Regions from separate parts of the Siccibacter colletis genome, predicted to be linked through region 1. Evidence: predicted binding sites of a transcription regulator. Region 1 holds the regulator's gene; each other region holds the start of a gene.
What was found. Region 1 encodes PurR, which represses purine synthesis genes. Its sites were predicted from a motif close to CANGCAAACGTTTGCNTG; they were not measured.

Region 1 (5,492 bases):
CTGAAGAGATCGTTCCCCAGATCGTAGTGCTCTTTGCCTACCATCCACGCGCGCTTGCGGCTCTGGAGGTTAAAAACCCTGGCGCCGAGGATGCGCAGCGTATCTTTGAAATGGTGCGGTAGCTGCTTTTCCAGCCCGGCGCGCAGCACGCGGGTAAAAAAGAGATCGAGGCGGTCGCAGTCCCACCAGCCATCCATATAGCTTTCACCGAGGCCGAGTGAGCCTTCCTGCAGCACGCGTTTGAAAAACTGGGGATTGTTTACCCTGATGTCGCCGGGCCGGCTGCCGTTGATTTCAATGCCGGCGCGGCCCAACAGTTCACTGACGATGCGGAACCATTCACTGTCCCGGACGCTGACTTCTTCTATACATGATGAACTCATAGCTTCTCCATCACCCACGTGTGATCAGAACCTTCAAAAAGCGTAGACGCATTTTAAGGATTGAGAGAATTATCACGGTTTACACCGTGAGCCTGATTTCTGACGATGAACAGAGGAAGGGATGAAAACCCTTGCCAGAAGTGCCTTCCATGGTGGGAGGGGAGCATCCTGATCCCCGTTTCTGCCTGTTTATTATGGTGTTACGGCTGGCAGCAACGAAAATCAGTATAGGCCCCGCCTGGGGTGGGTTCAAGTGAAAAAGGTAGCAGGCTAATCAGGCGATAACGAAATTATCGCCTGGGAAATTACCTGTCGGACGACGAGGCGGCGGTGCGTGCAGGATTGATGCTCGCCTGCATCGCCCAGCCCAGCACCACCAGTACAATCGTAGCCAGCATGACGCTGGTGGTGGCCAGCAGCGGCCAGGCGATCAGCGCTGACACTACCAGGCTTGCGAAGAAGCACAGGCCCAGCTGCAAAGTATTCTGCAGCGCGGCAGCGCGTCCGGTGGCCTGCGGGAAGGGCAGCAGAGCGGCGGCAACCACGATGGGGTAGATAGCGCCGTTCGCCATCGCCATCAGGCAGAACGGGATCAGCAGCAGCGTCAGCGACGAGCCAGCCAGCACGCCAACGGCGAAGGTTGCCACCACGCTCAGGGCAAACGTCGCCAGCAGCCACGGCAGCATGCGCGCCCCGGACCACTTCTGCAGCGCGCTGCGGCAGCCGTACCCGCCTATCAGAAACGCGATAGTCTGCGGAACGTAGCTCAGGCCGATGATGCCCGGACCATAACCCATTTCGCTGAGGATAAACGGTGAGCCGGTCAGCCAGGCGAAGAAGCTCGCTGAGCAGGCGGCATAGATCAGCACGTTACCGGTATAGACGCGGGAGCGCAGCAGGGAGAGAAAGCGCAGCGGAGCGGCCTTTTCGCTGGTTGGATGGCGCGGCAGCGGTTTCAGGCGCAGGGCCGGGATCATCAGCGCGAGGGTGATGCCAAACAGCACCACGAAGATCGCCTGCCAGACGCTGTGGTTGAGGATAAAGCTCCCCAGCAGCGGGGCGAGTGCCGGCGACAGGCCGACCAGCGGCATGATGGTGGCAAAGATGCGCCGCGCGTTGGTCGGGTAATAATCGGTGACCAGCGCCTGCCAGATCACCGCCGCTGAGCAGACTCCGACCGCCTGAATGAAGCGCAGCACCAGCAGGCCGGTGGCGCTTTCGACCCAGACCATGCCGAGGCTGGCGAGGGCGAAAACCGCCAGACCCACCAGCAGCACCGGGCGACGGCCATAGCTGTCAGAGAGCGGTCCCCACAGCAGCTGCGCCAGAGCGAAACCGGCGAGGAACAGGCTCAGGCTGGCGCTGACGGCGGCAGGCGCAACCCCGAGATCCTGCTGAATGGCGGCAAACGCCGGCAGGTACATATCGGTTGCCAGAAAGCCGAGCACGCTCAGCCCGGCAAGCCAGATCAGAAATCCTTTTGATGGACGCATGAACTTTCTCTTTTATCAATCAGTGCAGGTAGACGGGGCGTGAGTGTAAGAAGTGCGTTCCGGCTTGTGAACCGTTAATATTTGTAGATTGCGTTCAAAAATTTTGCAGGCAAAAACATGTGGTCTGAATATTCGCTGGAAGTGGTGGATGCGGTGGCGCGCAACGGCAGCTTTAGCGCGGCAGCCAAAGAGCTGCATCGCGTGCCTTCTGCCGTCAGTTATACCGTGCGTCAGCTGGAGGAGTGGCTGGCGGTGCCGCTGTTTGCGCGCCGCCATCGTGATGTGGAGCTGACCCCCGCCGGGGCGTGGTTTTTGAAGGAGGGGCGCTCTGTTATCAAAAAAATGATGGTCACCCGCCAGCAGTGTCAGCAGATCGCCAACGGCTGGCGCGGCCAGCTGTCGATTGCGGTGGACAATATTGTCCGCCCGGAGCGCACCCGGCAGCTGGTGCTCGACTTCTATCGCCACTTCCCGGACGTGGAGCTGCTGGTCTCTCAGGAGGTGTTCAACGGCGTCTGGGATGCGCTGGCCGACGAGCGCGTCGAGCTGGCGATTGGCGCGACCCAGGCGATTCCGGTCGGCGGGCGCTACGCCTTTCGCGATATGGGGATGCTGAGCTGGCAGTGCGTGGTGGCTGCCAGTCATCCGCTTGCGCAACAGCAGGAGCCAGTGAGCGACGATCGGTTGCGCAACTGGCCATCGCTGGTGCTGGAAGATACCTCGCGCTCGCTGCCGAAGCGTATTACCTGGCTGCTCGATAACCAGCGCCGGCTGGTGGCACCGGACTGGGCCTCGGCGGAGGTGTGTCTCAGCGCCGGATTGTGCATTGGCATGGTGCCGTCGCATTTTGCCAGGCCCTGGCTGGACCGCGGCGAGTGGAAAGCGCTGACGCTGGAGAACCCGTTTCCGGATGCGGCCTGCTGCCTGACGTGGCGGCAGAATGATGCCTCACCGGCGCTGCAGTGGCTGCTGGATTATTTAGGGGACAGTGAAACGCTGAACCGGGAGTGGCTGCGGGAGCCTGAGTGACAGGCTCCCCGCAGGATTAGCGGCGGTAGTCGCGGAACGGACCGTCAGCGACGGAACGGCGTTCGATCAGGCGCGGATGCACCTCGATGGTCTGGGCCTCTTCGCGCTTGCTGGTGATCCTGTCCAGCAGCATGTTGAAGGCCGTCTCGCCCAGCGAATCCTTCGGCTGGTGGATAGTGGTCAGCGCCGGGCTGAAGAAACGCGCGTTGCGCACGTTGTCATAGCCAATCACAGAAATATCCTGCGGTACGCGCAGACCCATCTCATCCGCGGCACAGATGGCGCCCATCGCCATGATGTCGCCGCCGCAGAATACCGCGGTAGGGCGGTGCGCCTGAGAGAGGATCTGCTGCATTGCGCGGTACCCGGATTCCGGCTCGAAGTCGCCCTGCACGATCCAGGCCTCCGGCACCGCAATCTGCGCCTCTTTCATTGACTGCATAAAGCCTGCCAGGCGGCCTGCGCCGGTGTTGCGCTCCAGCGGGCCGGGAATGACGCCGATGTCACGGTGTCCGCGCTCAATCAGATAGCGCCCGGCCATGTAACCGCCCTTGAAGGCGTTATCGATAACCGAATCAGTAAAGTCGGCGCGCGCTTCGCCCCAGTCCATGACGACCATCGGAATGTGGCGATACTCTTCCAGCATGCCGATCAGCGAATCCGGATACTCTGAGCACATTACCAGCAGACCGTCGACGCGCTTCTGCGCCATCATCGACAGGTAAGCGCGCTGCTTCTCCTGGTTGTTGTAGGCGTTGCCGAGCAGCAGGGTGTAGCCTTTGGCGAAGCAGTTTTTTTCCACCGCTTCGATGATTTCGGCGAAATACGCGGCTTCGCTGCTGGTCGCCAGCAGGCCAATCGATTTCGTATGGTTCACTTTCAGGCTGCGGGCGACCGCGCTGGGTGAATAGTGCAGCTCTTTAATCGCTGCCCACACCGCGTTGCGCGTCTCTTCCGCAACAAAACGCGTCTTGTTAATGACGTGTGAAACAGTTGTAGTAGAAACGTTTGCTTTTTTCGCGACGTCTTTAATTGTTGCCATGAAATATCACTCCAGACCACCCTCTAAACTCCTGAAATTTATCAAGGTAAACGTTTGCCTGTGTTAAGCCTCGGTTGCAACCATGTTGTGTTGCAAATGACCGGGAGAGTTACACCAAACGTCAGGAGGGAGTAGTGGCCGGTAAACAAAATAATTTAGCGACGAATTTTGGCCGATCCGCAGCAAAAGTGGAAGCGTTAATACGCATATCAAACTAAATCGCAGGGGATTTTTCGCACGAACTATGCAAAAATGATCAAGACCTGCTTTTTACAGGGATATTCTGGAGCCAAAAAATGAACAAAGATCTGAAATTTTCACTGCTGACGACCGTTATCACGCTGGGTTTGATCGTTTTCGGCGCGCTGACCGCCATTCTGCACTAAAAAATCGCCCCTGAAACGGGAGGGAAGCCGCTTCTCTCCCGTTTGCGCAACAACAGTGTGACCCTCCTCCCGTTTTACCCTCCGATAATTAACAATTCAGCAATAGTCTTTAGCATGTTTTGTCACTTCTGTTTTTGTTTACAAACTGTCATTCTTTCGCTCCCTGAATGATCACCGCTCCGGCGGTAACGGCCAGACCGGATTACACGGCGTCTGGCCCGGAGTAAAAATGCTATGAAAATCAACTTTCCGCTGCTTGCCCTGGCTATCGGCGCTTTTGGGATTGGTACCACAGAATTCTCACCGATGGGGCTGCTGCCGGTTATCGCCGACGGGGTTAACGTCTCCATTCCCGCCGCCGGGATGCTGATTAGCGCCTATGCGGTTGGGGTGATGATTGGCGCACCGCTGATGACGCTGCTGCTGTCGCATCGCGCACGCCGCAATGCCCTGATCTTCCTGATGGCTATCTTCACTCTCGGCAATGTGCTGTCTGCCATCGCCCCGGACTACACGACGCTGATGCTGTCGCGCATTCTCACCAGCCTCAACCACGGCGCGTTCTTCGGGCTGGGTTCCGTGGTGGCGGCAAGCGTGGTGCCGAAGCACAAACAGGCCAGCGCGGTAGCAACCATGTTTATGGGGCTGACCATCGCCAATATCGGTGGCGTTCCGGCCGCGACCTGGCTGGGTGCCACCATCGGCTGGCGCATGTCGTTCCTCGCCACCGCCGGGCTGGGCGTTATCGCCATGCTGAGCCTCTGGCTGTCGCTGCCGAAGGGCAGTGCCGGCGAGCGGCCTGACGTGCGTAAAGAGCTGTCGGTACTGCTGCGTCCGCAGGTGCTGAGTGCGCTGCTGACCACGGTACTGGGTGCCGGCGCCATGTTCACGCTCTACACCTATATTGCCCCGGTGCTGCATGACGTTACCGCCGCCACTCCGGCATTTATTACCGGCATGCTGGTGCTGATTGGCGTGGGCTTCTCCATCGGTAACTTCCTCGGCGGCAAGCTGGCTGACCGTTCGGTCAACGGCACGCTGAAAGGGTTTCTGTTGTTGCTGATCGTGATTATGGCCGCTATTCCGTGGCTGGCACGCACCGAGCCTGGCGCAGCCATCAGCATGGTGGTGTGGGGCGCGGCTACTTTTGCGGTGGTGC
Region 2 (5,492 bases), 1.1 Mb from region 1:
GCGTTTGGCGTAGCCAGCCCGGATTTAATCCAGTACTTTTCCCGCCGTGAGTTTATTGATGCGGGCGAGCCGGATATCGGCGCGATTATGCTGTTTACCGCTATGGACGGCAGCGAAATGCCTGGCGTGATCCGGGAAGTTAACGGCGACTCTATCACCGTAGACTTCAACCATCCGCTGGCCGGGCAGACCATCCATTTTGATATTGAGGTGCTGGATATCGATCCGGCGCTGGAGGAGTCCAATGCAGATCCTGTTGGCTAACCCGCGCGGCTTCTGCGCAGGCGTGGACCGCGCTATCAGCATTGTTGAAAATGCGCTGGCGATTTACGGTGCGCCGATTTACGTGCGTCACGAAGTGGTGCACAACCGCTACGTGGTGGATAGCCTGCGCGAGCGCGGGGCGATCTTCATCGAGCAGATTAGCGAAGTGCCGGATGGCGCCATCCTGATCTTCTCTGCGCACGGCGTATCCCAGGCGGTGCGCAATGAAGCGAAAAGCCGCGATCTGACGGTGTTCGACGCCACCTGCCCGCTGGTAACTAAAGTGCATATGGAAGTGGCGCGCGCCAGCCGCCGCGGCGAGGAGTCGATCCTCATCGGCCACGCAGGCCACCCGGAAGTGGAAGGCACTATGGGCCAGTACAGCAACCCGGAAGGGGGCATGTACCTGGTGGAGTCGCCGGATGATGTCTGGAAGCTTGATGTGAAAAATGAAGGCAAGCTCTCCTTCATGACCCAGACCACGCTCTCGGTGGATGATACCTCTGACGTCATCGACGCCCTGCGCAGCCGATTTCCGCAGATCGTCGGCCCGCGCAAAGACGACATCTGCTATGCCACCACTAACCGCCAGGAAGCGGTGCGCGCCCTGGCCGAGCAGGCTGACGTGGTGCTGGTGGTCGGTTCGAAAAACTCCTCCAACTCCAATCGCCTCGCCGAACTGGCTCAGCGTATGGGGAAAGCCGCATTCCTGATTGATGATGCCTCGGATATTCAGGAAGCCTGGGTGAAAGGCGCCGCCTGCGTCGGCGTTACGGCGGGTGCCTCCGCGCCGGACGTGCTGGTGCAAAACGTGCTGGCTCGCCTGAAGGAGCTTGGCGGCGGCGACGCGCTGCAGCTTGAAGGCCGCGAAGAAAATATCGTCTTTGAAGTGCCAAAAGAGCTGCGCATCGACGCCCGCGAAGTGAGCTAAACGCGGTGCCATAAATGTGCGAAGATGCCAGACTACCGTCTGGCATTTTTTTGGAGCACGTATGGCGCTGCCAATTATTCTGGATACCGATCCCGGTATTGACGATGCAGTCGCGCTCGCCGCGGCGCTGTTTTCACCGCAGCTCGATCTGCGTCTGGTTACCACGGTGGCGGGTAACGTCTCGCTGGAGAAAACCACCCGCAATGCCTTACAGCTGCTGCACTTCTGGCAGTCGGAAGTACCAGTGGCTCAGGGAGCGGCAACTCCGCTGCTGCGTCCGTTGCGCGATGCAGCCAGCGTCCACGGTGAATCGGGGCTCGACGGTTACGACTTTATTGCGCATCAGCGCCAGGTGCTGACCACGCCCGCTTTCCAGGCGATGCGCGACCTGCTGATGACCAGCCCGGAGCCAGTCACGCTGGTAGCCATCGGCCCGTTAACCAATATCGCGCTGCTGCTGACGCACTACCCGGAGTGCGCTTTTAATATTCGCCAGCTGGTGCTGATGGGTGGCTCGGCGGGGCGGGGAAACTTTACGCCCAGCGCGGAATTCAACATGGCCATCGATCCTGACGCCGCAGCATGCGTGTTCCGCAGCGGTCTGGATATCGTGATGTGCGGTCTGGACGTTACTCACAAAGCGGTACTGACCCCAGAGTTTATCTGCACGCTGCCCGCGCTTAACGCCAGTGGCCGTATGCTGCACGCGCTGTTCAGCCACTATCGCGGCGGCAGCATGAGCACCGGGCTGCGCATGCACGATCTCTGCGCCATTGCATATCTGGTAACGCCGGAACTCTTTACCCTGCAGCACTGCTTCGTGGCGGTGGAAACCCAGGGCGAATACACCGCCGGTGCCACGGTGGTCGATCTCGATCACCGCCTCGGTAAGCCTGCCAATGCCAGAGTGGCAATGGACATCAATGTAGAGGGCTTCCGGGAGTGGGTGGCGCAGATGGTGAAAGACTGCCCCTGAACTGGATAGTAACCTTTCTGAAAGTAGGCCTTAAAAGGCTTTTACTGATATTCCTCTGCGTTTGTCATAAATTTCTTATCATCGGTGTTTTCGGCTGGCGGCCTGAGTGCAGGCTGGGTAACCTGAGAACGATTTCTAAGCAATTCATTAATTAAAGAGTATGACTATGCAAGATGGACAGATCCGCGTCGCTATCGCGGGAGCGGGCGGGCGCATGGGGCGTCAGTTGATTCAGGCAGCACTGGCAATGGACGGCGTGGCGCTGGGTGCTGCGCTGGAACGCGAAGGCTCCTCGTTGCTGGGCGCAGACGCTGGTGAGCTGGCGGGAGCCGGGCATACCGGGGTGACGGTGCAAAGCAGCCTTGAGAAGATTAAAGACGATTTTGATGTGTTCATCGATTTCACGCGCCCGGAAGGGACGCTGCACCATCTGGCATTCTGCCGCCAGCATGGCAAAGGCATGGTTATCGGCACGACCGGCTTTGATGATGCCGGCAAGCAGGCGATTCAGGATGCCTCAGTCGACATTCCGGTGGTCTTCGCCGCGAACTTTAGCGTCGGGGTTAACGTCATGCTCAAGCTGCTGGAGAAGGCGGCAAAAGTAATGGGCGAATACACCGATATCGAAATTATCGAAGCGCATCACCGTCATAAAGTGGATGCGCCTTCCGGTACCGCACTGGCGATGGGGGAAGCCATTGCTCAGGCGCTGGATAAAGATCTTAAGAGCTGCGCAGTCTACGCCCGGGAAGGCTATACCGGCGAGCGCGAGCCAGGCACCATCGGGTTCGCTACCGTTCGCGCCGGCGACATTGTCGGGGAACATACCGCTATGTTTGCTGATATCGGCGAGCGCATTGAGATTACCCATAAAGCCTCCAGCCGCATGACATTTGCTAATGGCGCGGTTAGATCGGCTTTGTGGCTGAAAGCGAAGAAAAGTGGGCTTTTTGATATGCGTGACGTGCTGGATCTGAACGCGCTGTAATCCGTATTACCCATCGTGATGTGGTTATTACAATCGTAATCTTTTGATTGTCAGGGCAATATTTTATTGCCCTTTTTTATTTGTAATTTTCGTGGATTACATTTCATTTTTATATTCAACTCCTTAAAAGAGTGAGTTATCTCCCGTTTTTTGTCACAATTATGTAAAATTTTACCAAATGGTCCACTTTTTTAGCGTTTCGTATGCGATGGTGAAATTAATCAGGCTGGCAAGCGTTTACTTTCCCTTTTAGGCTTGTGTTTTTGGGGTTCAGGCGATGATTATCGAAGAAGACCCGTAAAAAGATAATAAAAACCCGCGTTAAATCTGGACATCAATCCGGGTTCTCTCTAGAATGCCGCCGTTTACCCGAAATTCGCAGGGTTGCTTATTTGCATTGATTCATGGTCACCAAATGAATTAGTATGCAAATAAAGTGAGTGAATATTCTCTGGAGGATGTTTTGATTAAGTCAGCGCTATTGGTTCTGGAAGACGGAACCCAGTTTCATGGTCGGGCCATTGGGGCCTCGGGCACGGCGGTTGGGGAAGTCGTTTTCAATACTTCAATGACCGGTTATCAAGAAATCCTCACTGATCCTTCCTACTCCCGCCAGATTGTTACCCTTACTTATCCCCATATCGGAAATGTCGGCACTAATGAGGCCGATGCAGAGTCTTCCCAGGTACACGCGCAAGGCCTCGTTATTCGCGACCTGCCGCTGATTGCCAGCAACTACCGCAACACCGAAGACCTCTCTTCATACCTCAAGCGTCACAACATCGTGGCCATTGCCGATATCGATACCCGCAAGCTGACCCGCTTGCTGCGTGAGAAAGGGGCGCAGAACGGCTGCATCATCGCGGGCGACAACCTGGATGCAGCGCTGGCGCTGGAAAAAGCCAAAGCGTTCCCCGGCCTGAACGGAATGGACCTTGCGAAAGAGGTGTCAACCGCAGAATCCTACAGCTGGACCCAGGGGAGCTGGACGCTGGCAGACGAGCTGCCGGAAGCCAAATCCGGGAGCGAACTTCCTTATCACGTGGTGGCTTACGACTACGGCGTGAAGCGCAACATTCTGCGTATGCTGGTGGATCGCGGCTGTCGCCTGACCGTCGTGCCTGCGCAGACCCCGGCTGAAGACGTGCTGAATCTAAATCCGGACGGCATCTTCCTCTCCAACGGCCCTGGCGACCCGGCACCCTGCGATTACGCTATCGACGCCATTAAGGCGTTTCTGAATACCGACGTGCCGGTGTTCGGCATCTGCCTCGGTCATCAGCTGCTGGCGCTGGCCAGCGGTGCGAACACCGTGAAGATGAAGTTCGGCCATCACGGCGGTAACCACCCGGTTAAAGATATCGACAACGATACCGTGATGATCACCGCCCAGAACCACGGTTTTGCGGTGGATGAAGCAACGATGCCCGCTAACCTGCGCGTTACCCACAAATCGCTGTTCGACGGCACGCTGCAGGGCATTCATCGCACTGATAAGCCAGCCTTCAGCTTCCAGGGGCACCCGGAAGCCAGCCCGGGTCCGCACGATGCCGCACCGCTGTTTGACCACTTTATTGAATTAATCGAGCAGTACCGCAAAGCCGCTAAGTAATCAGGAGAGAAAGAAGCCATGCCAAAACGTACCGACATTAAAAGCATCCTGATCCTTGGCGCAGGCCCGATCGTTATCGGCCAGGCGTGCGAGTTCGACTACTCCGGCGCCCAGGCCTGTAAAGCCCTGCGTGAAGAGGGTTACCGCGTAATTCTGGTGAACTCTAACCCGGCAACCATCATGACCGACCCGGAAATGGCCGATGCCACCTACATCGAGCCAATCCACTGGGAAGTGGTACGCAAAATCATCGAAAAAGAGCGCCCGGACGCGGTGCTGCCGACCATGGGCGGCCAGACGGCGCTGAACTGCGCGCTGGAGCTGGAGCGTCAGGGCGTGCTGGCTGAGTTCGGCGTGACCATGATTGGCGCGACCGCCGATGCGATTGATAAAGCCGAAGACCGTCGCCGCTTTGACGTAGCGATGAAGAAAATCGGTCTCGACACCGCCCGCTCCGGCATCGCGCACACCATGGATGAAGCGCTGGCAGTTGCAGCCGACGTCGGCTATCCGTGCATTATTCGTCCTTCCTTTACGATGGGCGGCACCGGCGGCGGCATCGCTTACAACCGTGAAGAGTTCGAAGAGATTTGTGCTCGCGGTCTGGACCTCTCGCCGACTAAAGAGCTGCTGATTGACGAGTCGCTGATAGGCTGGAAAGAGTACGAGATGGAAGTGGTGCGTGATAAAAACGATAACTGCATCATCGTCTGCTCAATTG
Region 3 (5,492 bases), 320 kb from region 1:
AGGGCCGCCATACGCTGCTGACCGACTGAGTCCTGGCGGGCGAACGCCGCCTGCGCTTTGGCGATGGTATCGTCATCAAGATGCGAGATAAGCCGATCCGCGGCCTGCCACGCCTCTTCGGTAGTTTCACGCACGATAACGTGCAGGCGAATACCGAAGCGGACCTTGCGCCCGTGGGCGGCGGCTTTGGCCCGCACCTGGGCGATTTTTTCTTTCACCAGCGCCGGCGGCTCGCCCCAGGTGAGGTACAGATCGACCTGCTCAGCGGCCAGCTCCTGTGCCACGTCCGACGATCCGCCAAAGTAGAGCGGCGGCCGTGGCTGCTGCACCGGCGGGAACAGCAGCTTCGCGCCGCGCACCTGAATATGCTTGCCGTCAAAGTCCACCGTCTCGCCTTCCAACAGGCGACGCCAGACGCGGGTAAATTCCGCCGACGCCTCGTAGCGCTCGGTATGGTCGAGGAACACGCCGTCGGCAGCCAGCTCCTGCGGATCGCTGCCGGTGACCAGGTTGAACAGCGTGCGGCCATTCGAGAGGCGATCCAGCGTCGCCGCCTGACGCGCCGCCACGGTGGGGGAAATCACGCTGGGTCGAAGGGCTACAAGGAACTTCAGTCGCTGTGTCACCGGGATCAGGGAAGCGGCCACCAGCCAGGCATCCTCGCAGGAGCGCCCGGTCGGGATCAGCACGCCGGTAAAACCAAAGCGATCCGCAGTCTGCGCAATCTGCTGCAGGTAACTGTGATCCACCGGGCGTGCGCCCTCATCGCTGCCCAGATAGTGGCCATCGCCGTGGGTCGGTAAAAACCAGAACAGATTCAGACTCATGATTTCGCTCCTTTCGTGAGGGTGGGGTGCCAGATGCGGTCGCGGATGTCGAGCTGCTTCGGCACCAGGCGGTTCTCATAGAACAGATCGGCGGTTTGCTGCTGACGCGCGGTGGTTTCTTCATTTACTGGGGTAATCGATGTCGGCGGCCGATGATCGAGATAGGTGGCGATCACCTTTTCCGGCAGCCCCATGCTGGTCGCCAGCAGCGTGATGCTTTGCTGACGCTGTGAAAGGGTCAGGGCATCGGCATCGCTGAAGGTTTTCAGTACCCCGAGCAGGAAATCGCCGTTGGCCTCAGCGTAAGGGCGCGCGGCTAAATAGAAGGAGCCGGTCTGCTTGAGCCCTTCACCGTCCTTCAGCACCCGCACGCCGCCGTGCAGCAGTGCCGCAGAATAGTACGGGTCCCAGATGGCCCAGGCATCGACGTTGCCCTGCTGGAAGGCGGCGCGGGCATCGGCCGGCGACAGATAAATCGGCTGAATATCCTTAAAGGTCAGCCCGGCCTGCTGAAGGGCACGCAGCACCAGGTTGTGGGAGCTGGAGCCTTTCTGGAAGGCGACCTTTTTGCCTTTCAGATCGGCGACATTTTTCAGCGCGCTGTTCTCCGGCACCAGAATCACTTCGGCTTTCGGTTTCGCCGGTTCGGAGCCGATATACACCAGGTCCGCGCCTGCCGCCTGGGCAAAGATCGGCGGAATATCCCCGGTGCTGCCGACATCAATGCTGCCGACGTTCAGCGCTTCCAGCATCTGTGGCCCGGCCGGGAACTCGACCCAGGTGATGCGGGTGTTGGGGTAGCGCTGTTCGAGGAATTTATGGCTTTTCGCCAGCACCATGCTGACGCTGCCTTTCTGATAGCCGATGCGCAGCGCCTCGGGTGCCGCCGGTTCAGCGGCCTGGCTTAGGGTACTAACGCCCAAAAGGGCACCAAGCGCCAGCCCGACGGCACGGCGTGAAAGGGAACTAAACATGGACAGCTCCTTGCGTTGTCAGGGACGGAACAACAGCTTGCGGGCGGTGCAGCGCCTGCCAGAAGGTTTCCAGCGCGTTATCGAGGCGCAGCTGGAGAGACGGCGTAAACGCCGGCGTGTACTGGTAATCGGCGATCTGGCTGTCATCGGCGTAGACCCCGTGCAGGATCTCCTGCGCTTTCAGCGCGTTGAGGACCGGTTTCAGGGCGTAATCCACTGCCAGCAGATGGGCGACCGTGCCGCCGGTAGCCAGCGGCAGCACCACTTTATTTTGCAGGGCGCGTTCAGGGAGCAGATCGAGCAGGGTTTTTAGCGCTCCGGAAAAGGACGCTTTATAGATGGGCGTCGCGACGATAAGCCCGTCGGCGTCCTGGAGTTGCTCAATAAGCGCGAGCAGAGCCGGACTATCGAAGCGGGCATAAAGCAGATCCTCCGGCGCGAAATTTTGCAGATGCCAGTGGCACACCTCAACATCGCGGGCGCTGAGCTTATCCCGGGCATATTCCAGCAGGGCGCTGGAGCGGGAGGGGAAGCGCGGGCTTCCCGCCAGTGTAATAACGCGCATGGCGGCTCCTTATAACCAAAAGTTTGCATATGAAACACATTGATAACAATTTGAGTTATCCTGGCAGAGGCGCGAGGTTCCACTAAATGATTTATCTGGCGTTTTTATGCCGGATTTTGAATAAGTGGTGGTCGGCGAGGAAAACGTTTGCTTCGCGGGGGCGTTTTTTGCCCTGAGTCAATTCCCTTCGGGCGTGAGATCGCAGATAATACCGCCCCGGTTTGCACACCGGGAATCCAGGAGAGTTCATGTACTACCCCTTCGTTCGTAAAGCCCTTTTCCAGCTCGACCCAGAGCGCGCGCATGAAATGACGTTTTCGCAGCTTCGTCGTGTTACCGGCACCCCGCTGGAGTTTCTGGTGCGCCAGAAGGTTCCCGCTAAGCCGGTGACCTGCATGGGGCTGAATTTTAAAAATCCGCTTGGCCTTGCAGCAGGCCTCGATAAAAACGGCGAGTGCATCGACGCGTTTGCTGCGATGGGGTTTGGATCGATTGAGATCGGTACCGTGACGCCGCGTCCGCAGCCGGGTAACGATAAGCCGCGTATTTTCCGGCTGGTGGCGGCCGAAGGGCTGATCAACCGCATGGGCTTCAATAATCTCGGCGTTGACAACCTGGTCGAGAACGTCAAAAAAGCCCATTTCGATGGGGTGCTGGGAATCAATATCGGCAAAAACAAAGATACGCCGGTGGAGCAGGGTAAGGATGACTATCTGATCTGTATGGATAAGGTCTATGCCTATGCCGGTTATATTGCCATCAATATATCGTCGCCTAACACCCCGGGATTACGCACCCTGCAATATGGCGACGCACTGGACGATCTACTGGTGGCCATTAAAAATAAACAGCAGGCGCTGGCAGAAAAACACCATAAATATGTGCCCGTCGCGGTGAAGATCGCCCCGGATCTGAGCGAAGAAGAATTGATCCAGGTGGCAGATAGCCTCGTCCGACATAATATCGACGGCGTTATTGCCACCAATACCACCCTCGATCGTTCACTGGTGGAAGGGATGAATTATGCCAGTGAAGCCGGTGGTCTGAGTGGGCGTCCGCTGCAGCTAAAAAGCACCGAGATTATTCGTCGGCTCTCTGGCGAATTAGCCGGACGCTTACCCATTATTGGCGTAGGGGGAATTGATTCGGTAATGGCCGCGCGGGAGAAAATGGCCGCCGGCGCGAGTCTGGTGCAGATCTATTCCGGCTTCATTTATAAAGGGCCGCCGCTGGTAAAAGAGATCGTCACTCACCTCTGATATTTGCCCGCCTCCAGCAATGATATTCGGCCCGTGCGGGCCGTTTATATCCTTAACGTAAATTTTCTCCCGCCTGCTTTTATCCGCTTTCCGTTACATTTATTTACCGGTTTGTAAATTTACCGCTTCGTTATTGGTGCAAAAATAACGATTTGCTGCCTGAATTATCACTCAGGCTGCTGAGTGCTTTATTTTTATATCTGGTTGTTTTATATTCCGCTGATGTTGCAAATTTGAACATATTGCGCTTTTCTTATTTTGGCAGTAAACGAAACGGCGACAGGGACGATAATTAGTCGGCGATTGGGTGGCGGAGAGAATGTGATGCGAATAAAACCGGACGATAATTGGCGCTGGTATTTTGATGAAGAGCACGATCGTATGATGCTCGATCTGGCCAATGGTATGGTGTTTCGCTCGCGCTTCGCCCGAAAAATGCTCACGCCGGATGCCTTCAATCCATCAGGTTTTTGCGTGGACGACGCAGCGCTTTACTATGCGTTCGATGAGCGCTGCCGCGAGATGGCATTAAGCCACGCCCAGCGCGCGGAACTGGTGCTGAATGCGCTGGTGGCGATTCGTTTCCTGAAACCGCAGATGCCGAAAAGCTGGCACTTTACCGCTCATGACGATTACTGGCAGCCCGCCTGCGCTGACGCTGCCGCGGTATGGCTGAGCGATAACCTCGAACAGGTGAATCTGCTGGTGGTGGAAGCGGGCGATAACGCCACGCTCTGTCTGGTTGCCCAGCCGGAACTGACGCTGGCCGGGCGCAGTATGCAGCTTGGCGACGCGATTAAAATCATGAACGACCGTTTGCGCCCGTTAGCGGGCGTCGAGCGCGTGGCGCTCGACCAGGCCGTCTGACGCACTACACGTCTAAACGAATATTTCCCGCCGGAATACAGCTGCAGCTCAGAATGGTGCCGTCATCTCTGATGGCGCTCTGCTTGAGCGGCGTCACTTCCCCTTCGACTAAACGCACGCGACAGCTGCCGCAGATGCCTGCCCGGCAGGAGTAGGGGATGCGAATGCCCTGTTGCTCCAGCTGCTCCAGCAGCACCTGCTGATTGTTACCGCGGAAGGTCTGGCTCTGCCAGGCGATTTCAAGCGCGCTTTCCGGCTGCGCTTCCACCTCCATGGCTTCACTTTCCGGGCCGGCCCCGTAGAGACGCGCCGGTTTACGCGCCAGCACCTCCACGCTATCGCCGCTGCGGATAACGCCGCTTGCCCGGGCGATCAGGTTAAGCCCGAAATCGACGTCGCCGTTATCCTGAGCGGTACGAAAACGCTGCAGCGTGGCCAGCGGCTCGCCGGACGGGTGCTTGCGGCCCTTCTCGGGACTGACGGTGGTGAAGATACAGCGGCTGCACGGTTTCACCACGTCAAAAGTCACCTCGCCGATACGCACTGTCTGCCAGGTATCTTCATCCCACGCGCTGGCCCCGGACACCACCAGATTCGGGCGGAACTGATCCATGCGTACGCCCGCGGGGCAGCGGTTCTGTAAATCACGCAGTGAGGCCTCGCTGGTCAGTAGATAGGGATAGCCGTCGGCGAAGGAGAGCGGCACCGCCGCATGGTTTTTGACCCGGCGCGTCAGTTCCGGCCCGACCCAGCGCAGCTGGACGTCGCGACCAAAGAAGCCGCTCAGCCAGCGGTTAATGGCCTCAGGGGCAATCAGCGCGGTGAAATGGTTGCCCCACACCTCGGTGGGCGCGCCGCTGGCATCAAAGTCGGCAAAGCGCACGATGGCGCTGCTGCCATCCGGGGCTGTGAGGTGCAGACCATCGTGCAGCGGTGCCGGGGTGAACAGCACCATCTGCGGATGCTGACGGGCGGTAATAAAGGTGCCATCGGTTTCCGT
Region 4 (5,492 bases), 240 kb from region 1:
TGCGGGGCTGCCAGATAGTGCAGGCGCAGCATCAGCGCATCGTAACTGTCTACGGTGCTGATGTCCCATCCAACAAGGGGATGAGTCTGGATTACTTCATTATTCTTAACCATTATAACCCCCTTAATGCGTGTTAAAAGACAACGACTTTTGAGGTTCAATGCGTGTTTTCAGTTTTATTGAAGCTTGTTAAGTATATCAACGTTTATACGAAAAACAGCAGCAATTAAATACCTTGCAACATAAATTTGCTGATTTCTGATTTAATTGCACATTTAAGCGGCAAAACGGCGGAAATAATTTGCGAAAGGGAACGATCAATAAGAATAGTGCTTAAAATACCAGCAAAGGAAAATTAAAAAAAACCGGGTGGCGTACCCGGCGAACATCACGAGGGGGTTACCCTGCACCAGATGATGCTGTTGCGAAACGGCGCTGCCGGCAGGATTATTCATCCGCCCGCGGGGAAGGCGCAGTTATCGCATCAGCATTACATGGCGTACGGGCAAGTCAACTGGCATTAAACCAGTCGTCGGCGCTTTCCCAGGTTTCCTGAAGGATTTCACTGACGCGCTCTTTGTCTTCTTTCGCACCGCCAAATACGGAGAGGTTATTGGCGGAGGCATAACGTACCGTGACCTGATTGGGCAGGTCCGGATAATGCTGGTCAATACGACGGGTGAGTTCACAGGCCAGCGCGTCAGCCGCACCGGGTGGAAGTTGGGTCAGTTTTGAAATGGTGACTTCTACACGCATAATTGCCCCCTGCTAAATTTACTGTATATATATACAGTTAGCCGCAGCGACATGCAACAGGGGGCGGTAAATATTTTTTGCTTAGCCTTTTACGCGCCAGCGCACGGTTTCCCCGGCGAGGAACGGAATGATGCTGTCATCGCCCAGCGCAATGCTCTCCTCCACCTGGCTCTCTTCGCGCACCAGCTCAATAGTCTCCTCGTTGACCGGCAGGCCGTAGAAGCGCGGGCCGTTCAGCGAACAGAAGGCTTCCAGATGATGCAGAGCGTTCATCTCTTCAAACACCGTGGCGTACGCGCCCAGCGCCGTCGGGGCGTTGAAGCAGCCCGCACAGCCGCAGCTGGCCTCTTTGCGCAGGCGGGAGTGCGGGGCAGAGTCAGTCCCGAGGAACGCCCGCTCGAAGCCGCTGGCCACCAGCTCACGCAGCGCCTGCTGATGCACGTTGCGCTTGAGAATCGGCAAACAGTACAGGTGTGGGCGCACGCCGCCCACCAGCATATGGTTACGGTTGAACATCAGATGCTGCGGGGTGATGGTCGCAGCCAGCAGCGAGTTGCCGTCGCGCACGTAGTCGGCGGCATCTTTGGTGGTGATGTGCTCAAACACCACTTTCAGCGCCGGCAGGCGCTGACGCAGCGGCTCCATGACCGTCTCAATAAAGCGCGCTTCGCGATCGAAAATATCGATCTCGGCATGCGTCACTTCACCGTGCACCAGCAGCGGCATCCCCAGTTTTTCCATGCGCTCCAGCACCGGCATGATGCTGTCGATGCTGGTGACCCCGTGGCTGGAGTTAGTGGTGGCATGGGCCGGATAGAGCTTGGCGGCGGTAAACACCTTCTCGCGGAAACCGCGCTCCACTTCGTTGGGATCGAGGGAGTCGGTGAGATAGCAGGTCATCAGCGGTTCGAAGCGCTGCCCGGCAGGCACGGCATCAAGGATACGCTGACGATAAGCACGCGCAGCCTCGACGGTGGTCACCGGCGGCACCAGGTTCGGCATCACAATCGCGCGGGCGTAGTGTTCACTGGTATAAGGAACAACGGTGCGCAGCATATCGCCGTCGCGCAGATGAACGTGCCAGTCGTCAGGACGGCGAAGGGTGATAACCTGGGGTTGTGCAGTCATTGGAATGTGCTCCGGCTAGGGGAATCAGTCAGTCATGGCTGGATTTATGCCGGGCACTAAGGATAGAGGGAAACGTTTTCGTTTGCACTCTTTTCCTGAAATTAACGGGGGCAGCGCCCCCGTCGGCAGATGCGATTACAGCGAGAAGGGGATAATGATTTCGCCAGGCTTAACGTCAATACCGGTGGCGTGTTTTTTCGCCAGCGCTTCACCTTCGCTGCGGTCCTCGCTCAGCACATAAGCCGGATGGGCGTTGAAGTAGTCACGCAGGCTCTGGTTGAGATAGGGTAGAAGGGTTTTGATCACGCCCTGCATCTTCTCCGGCTTCACGGTGGCATCCACGATATCCATATCCTGCAGGAAGATAGCCCCTTTCTCTTTGTTGAACACCGGCTGCGCTTTCAGCTTCAGGGTGACATCGGCCTTCTGGTTGCCGAACAGGGATTTCATGTCCAGCGCCGCGTCGCCCGATAACACCACTTTATTCGGCTCTTCGCGACCAATCTGGCTGGTCAGGTTAGTCAGCACGATATGCGCGTCGGCGATACCCGGCAGCCCAATATCTTTTGAGAAGTTATTGCGCTTTTCCAGCGCCTGGTTAATTTCCTGCTCGCTTACGGTGTACTGGGTCAGCTGATTGCAGCCAACAACAAGGCCGCTCAACACCAGCGCGGCGGCAATAATAATTTTTTTCATGGGTTCCTCGATGCACGTCGGTGTCAACGTATGACGGGGCATATCATCGGGTAACAGGAGGGGGATTACTAGCGGAATTGGCTTAAAAGGCCGGTGCGGACACCGGCCTGAGAGTCAGATGGCCACCGACGACAGCAGATTAACCTGGGTCTGTTTCGCCATATTGTCGCGGTAATCCGCCACGCGGGTCGGGAAATCGACGCCCGCCACCAGCGTCAGGTTGCGCAGGATCGGGAACAGGTGAATGTCATCCTCGGACAGCTCGCCGTTTACCGCGTTCGGCTGCTGGATAAGCTTATCGAGGCTTCTGAGATCGTCGCTGATGTTTTTGATAAGCCCGGCGGAGTGCGCCAGATGATCTTCAAACGAGCCGATCGCCGCTTCCTTCTTGTTAACGAAGTACGCCCGGGCTTCCGGGGTAGAAAACTCATCGAAGGGAGCCTGAGCGATACGCGGCAGCAGCAGACGATTCACGTAGCCGTTGACCTTGCGCAGCCACTCTTCAATCGCCGGGTTGCGCTTGCCGGTGAGCAGCGGCTGGTGGTCGAGATTATCCACGTAGTGGACGATGTCCATGCTTTCCGGCAGATAGCGGCTGTCATCTTTTTGCAGGATGGGTGCCATCTTCTGGCCAATCATTCTGGTCGGGGTCGCCTCGTCGTCGTTAAGCAGAACCACCAGCTCGACCGGGATATTTTTCAGGCCGAAAATCATACGGGCCTTCACGCAGAAAGGGCAGTGCTCGTAAATATAAAGCTTCACGTTTCTCCTCCAGTTGATTGCCTTCGGACTTTCAGTATGGGAGAGAAAAAACCAGGCAGCAAATCAGGTGCCTGGCTCGAACATGGTTGGCGCCGGGCGTTTCTGGCTAAACTGCCACCACAGCGCAAGGAAGGTCATGCCGCCGATGATACCGAGCATCAGCCACGGCAGCTCGGGCTGGCCGCTGGCTTTACCGGCATCAAAGAACCAGCCGCCGCCCGCATAACCCAGCGCGCCGCCAAAGGCCAGCCCCAGACGGCTGAAGCCCATATAGCTGCCGCGCGCCCGGTAATCCGCCAGCGACGCGCTCAGGGTTTCCCGCGCCGGCTCGGCAATAATCGACCCAAGATAGAACAGGCAGATAAGGGTAAACAGCTGCTGCAGTGAACTGGTCAGCCCCACCGGCAGCAGGCTCAGCGTCATTAACAGCAGACCCGCCATCAGCCGGTGCTCCAGCCGGAAATATTTTTCCGTCACGCGCGCGATCGGGTAGAGCAGGGTCAGTGAGAGCGTGGCCTCAATGGCGTACATCCACTTCACCGCCGCCGGGGTACCGGCCAGATCGTTCACCATGATTGGCAGCATCAGCATCACCTGAACCGCCAGCATGTAGTAGCCGGTGAGGGTCAGCACGTAAGTCACGAAACGCCGATCGCGCAGCACCCGACCCAGCCCCTCGCGCACCGGGATCTTCACCGTCGACAGCTTCCAGGCCGGCAGCCAGATGGCGTTAAACAGCGCGCAGAGCACAAACACCAGTGCCCCGGCGGCGCACACCAGCCGGAAATCGTACTGCAGCAGCCAGCTGCCGAGCAGCGCACCAATCACCGCCCCGGCGCTGTCCTGCATCATCAGCAGCGAGAAAAAGCGTCCGCGCTGGGCAGGCGGCACCAGCTTCACCACCAGCGCCGAACGCGGCGGATCGAACAGCGTGCCGCCGAGCGCCGACAGCACGCAGGAGAACCACAGCATCCAGGGCTCTACCGCCACCGCCATAGTGGCAAAGCCCGCTGCGCGCAGCAGCATCCCGGTAACGATCATCGGTTTTGCGCCAAAGCGGTCGGCGATGGCCCCGCCAAAGATCCCCAGCCCCTGTTGAATAAACTGGCGCAGGCCGAGCGCAATCCCCACCATCAGCGCCGCCCACCCCAGTTGATCGACGAAGCGAATGGAGATAAGCGGGAAGACGACGAAGAAGCCGAGCACGACCAACATATTATCGATAAGCAGGAAATATTTACCCAGGCTCCTTGCCTGTGAAACGCTGGCCATTTCCCCTCCGGGAAAGTGACAGGAAAAGAGCTCTATTCTGCGGTGCCGCTGGTTATTTTCCCACCCGCGCGGCGACAATATTTTTTCATCAAACCCGTGCTTTGATTGACGACATTCATCGATACCGGGCCCGCCCGCGAAAAAATGACGCGTAACGGTTTTCCCTGTTCTCTTTTCGGCAGGTATAGTAATTGAATGAAGAGGATACGCGCCCGGTGCCCGGCGAGGTAAAGGGAGGTTCCGGTGAATGAAGGAGCAGCACACGATGTTTGGCTACCGCAGTAATGCGCCGAAAGTAAGACTGACAACCGACCGCCTGGTAGTGCGTCTGGTGTATGACCGCGACGCATGGCGTCTGGCGGACTACTACGCCGAGAACCGGCAGTTTCTCAAGCCCTGGGAGCCGGTGCGCGATGACAGCCACTGCTACCCCTCCGGCTGGCAGGCGCGGCTCAGCATGATCAATGAACTGCACAAGCAGGGTAATGCATTCTACTTTGCGCTGCTCGACCCGGACGAAACCGAGATCCGCGGCGTAGCGAATTTTTCCAACGTGGTGCGCGGCTCGTTTCACGCCTGCTACCTCGGCTATTCGCTGGGGGAGAAGTGGCAGGGGCAGGGGATGATGTTCGAAGCCCTGACCAGCGCCATTCGCTATATGCAGCGCACCCAGCATATTCACCGCATCATGGCGAACTACATGCCCCACAACCAGCGCAGCGGCGATTTGCTGGCGCGTCTTGGCTTTGAGAAAGAGGGCTACGCCAAAGACTATCTGTTGATTGACGGCGAGTGGCGCGATCACGTCCTGACCGCGCTGACCACTCGCCAGTGGACCCCGGGCCGTTAAGGAGACTCAATGAAATATCAGCTATCGC

Region 2: a site for PurR is predicted at 3,386-3,403, ahead of carA (glutamine-hydrolyzing carbamoyl-phosphate synthase small subunit). Genes of this name have one in related genera too.
Region 3: a site for PurR is predicted at 2,503-2,520, ahead of pyrD (quinone-dependent dihydroorotate dehydrogenase). Genes of this name have one in related genera too.
Region 4: a site for PurR is predicted at 1,950-1,967, ahead of pyrC (dihydroorotase). Genes of this name have one in related genera too.

The regions. Positions count from the first base shown of each region.
Region 1 is NZ_CP074352.1:1,739,758-1,745,249, forward strand. Features, by position in the region: gene cfa (cyclopropane fatty acyl phospholipid synthase) at 1-383, opposite strand, end outside; gene punC (purine nucleoside transporter PunC) at 689-1,876, opposite strand; gene punR (DNA-binding transcriptional activator PunR) at 1,994-2,905, shown strand; gene purR (HTH-type transcriptional repressor PurR) at 2,922-3,947, opposite strand; gene cydH (cytochrome bd-I oxidase subunit CydH) at 4,244-4,333, shown strand; gene KFZ77_RS08350 (MFS transporter) at 4,568-5,492, shown strand, end outside.
Region 2 is NZ_CP074352.1:646,910-652,401, forward strand. Features, by position in the region: gene fkpB (FKBP-type peptidyl-prolyl cis-trans isomerase) at 1-264, shown strand, start outside; gene ispH (4-hydroxy-3-methylbut-2-enyl diphosphate reductase) at 245-1,195, shown strand; gene rihC (ribonucleoside hydrolase RihC) at 1,257-2,171, shown strand; gene dapB (4-hydroxy-tetrahydrodipicolinate reductase) at 2,338-3,159, shown strand; gene carA (glutamine-hydrolyzing carbamoyl-phosphate synthase small subunit) at 3,623-4,771, shown strand; gene carB (carbamoyl-phosphate synthase large subunit) at 4,790-5,492, shown strand, end outside.
Region 3 is NZ_CP074352.1:1,415,352-1,420,843, forward strand. Features, by position in the region: gene ssuD (FMNH2-dependent alkanesulfonate monooxygenase) at 1-827, opposite strand, end outside; gene KFZ77_RS06735 (sulfonate ABC transporter substrate-binding protein) at 824-1,801, opposite strand; gene ssuE (NADPH-dependent FMN reductase) at 1,794-2,366, opposite strand; gene pyrD (quinone-dependent dihydroorotate dehydrogenase) at 2,615-3,625, shown strand; gene KFZ77_RS06750 (cell division protein ZapC) at 3,950-4,492, shown strand; gene KFZ77_RS06755 (YcbX family protein) at 4,497-5,492, opposite strand, start outside.
Region 4 is NZ_CP074352.1:1,501,630-1,507,121, forward strand. Features, by position in the region: gene bssS (biofilm formation regulator BssS) at 1-113, opposite strand, end outside; gene dinI (DNA damage-inducible protein I) at 511-756, opposite strand; gene pyrC (dihydroorotase) at 838-1,884, opposite strand; gene KFZ77_RS07175 (lipoprotein) at 2,020-2,580, opposite strand; gene grxB (glutaredoxin 2) at 2,695-3,342, opposite strand; gene mdtH (multidrug efflux MFS transporter MdtH) at 3,406-4,614, opposite strand; gene rimJ (ribosomal protein S5-alanine N-acetyltransferase) at 4,880-5,464, shown strand; gene KFZ77_RS07195 (DUF480 domain-containing protein) at 5,474-5,492, shown strand, end outside.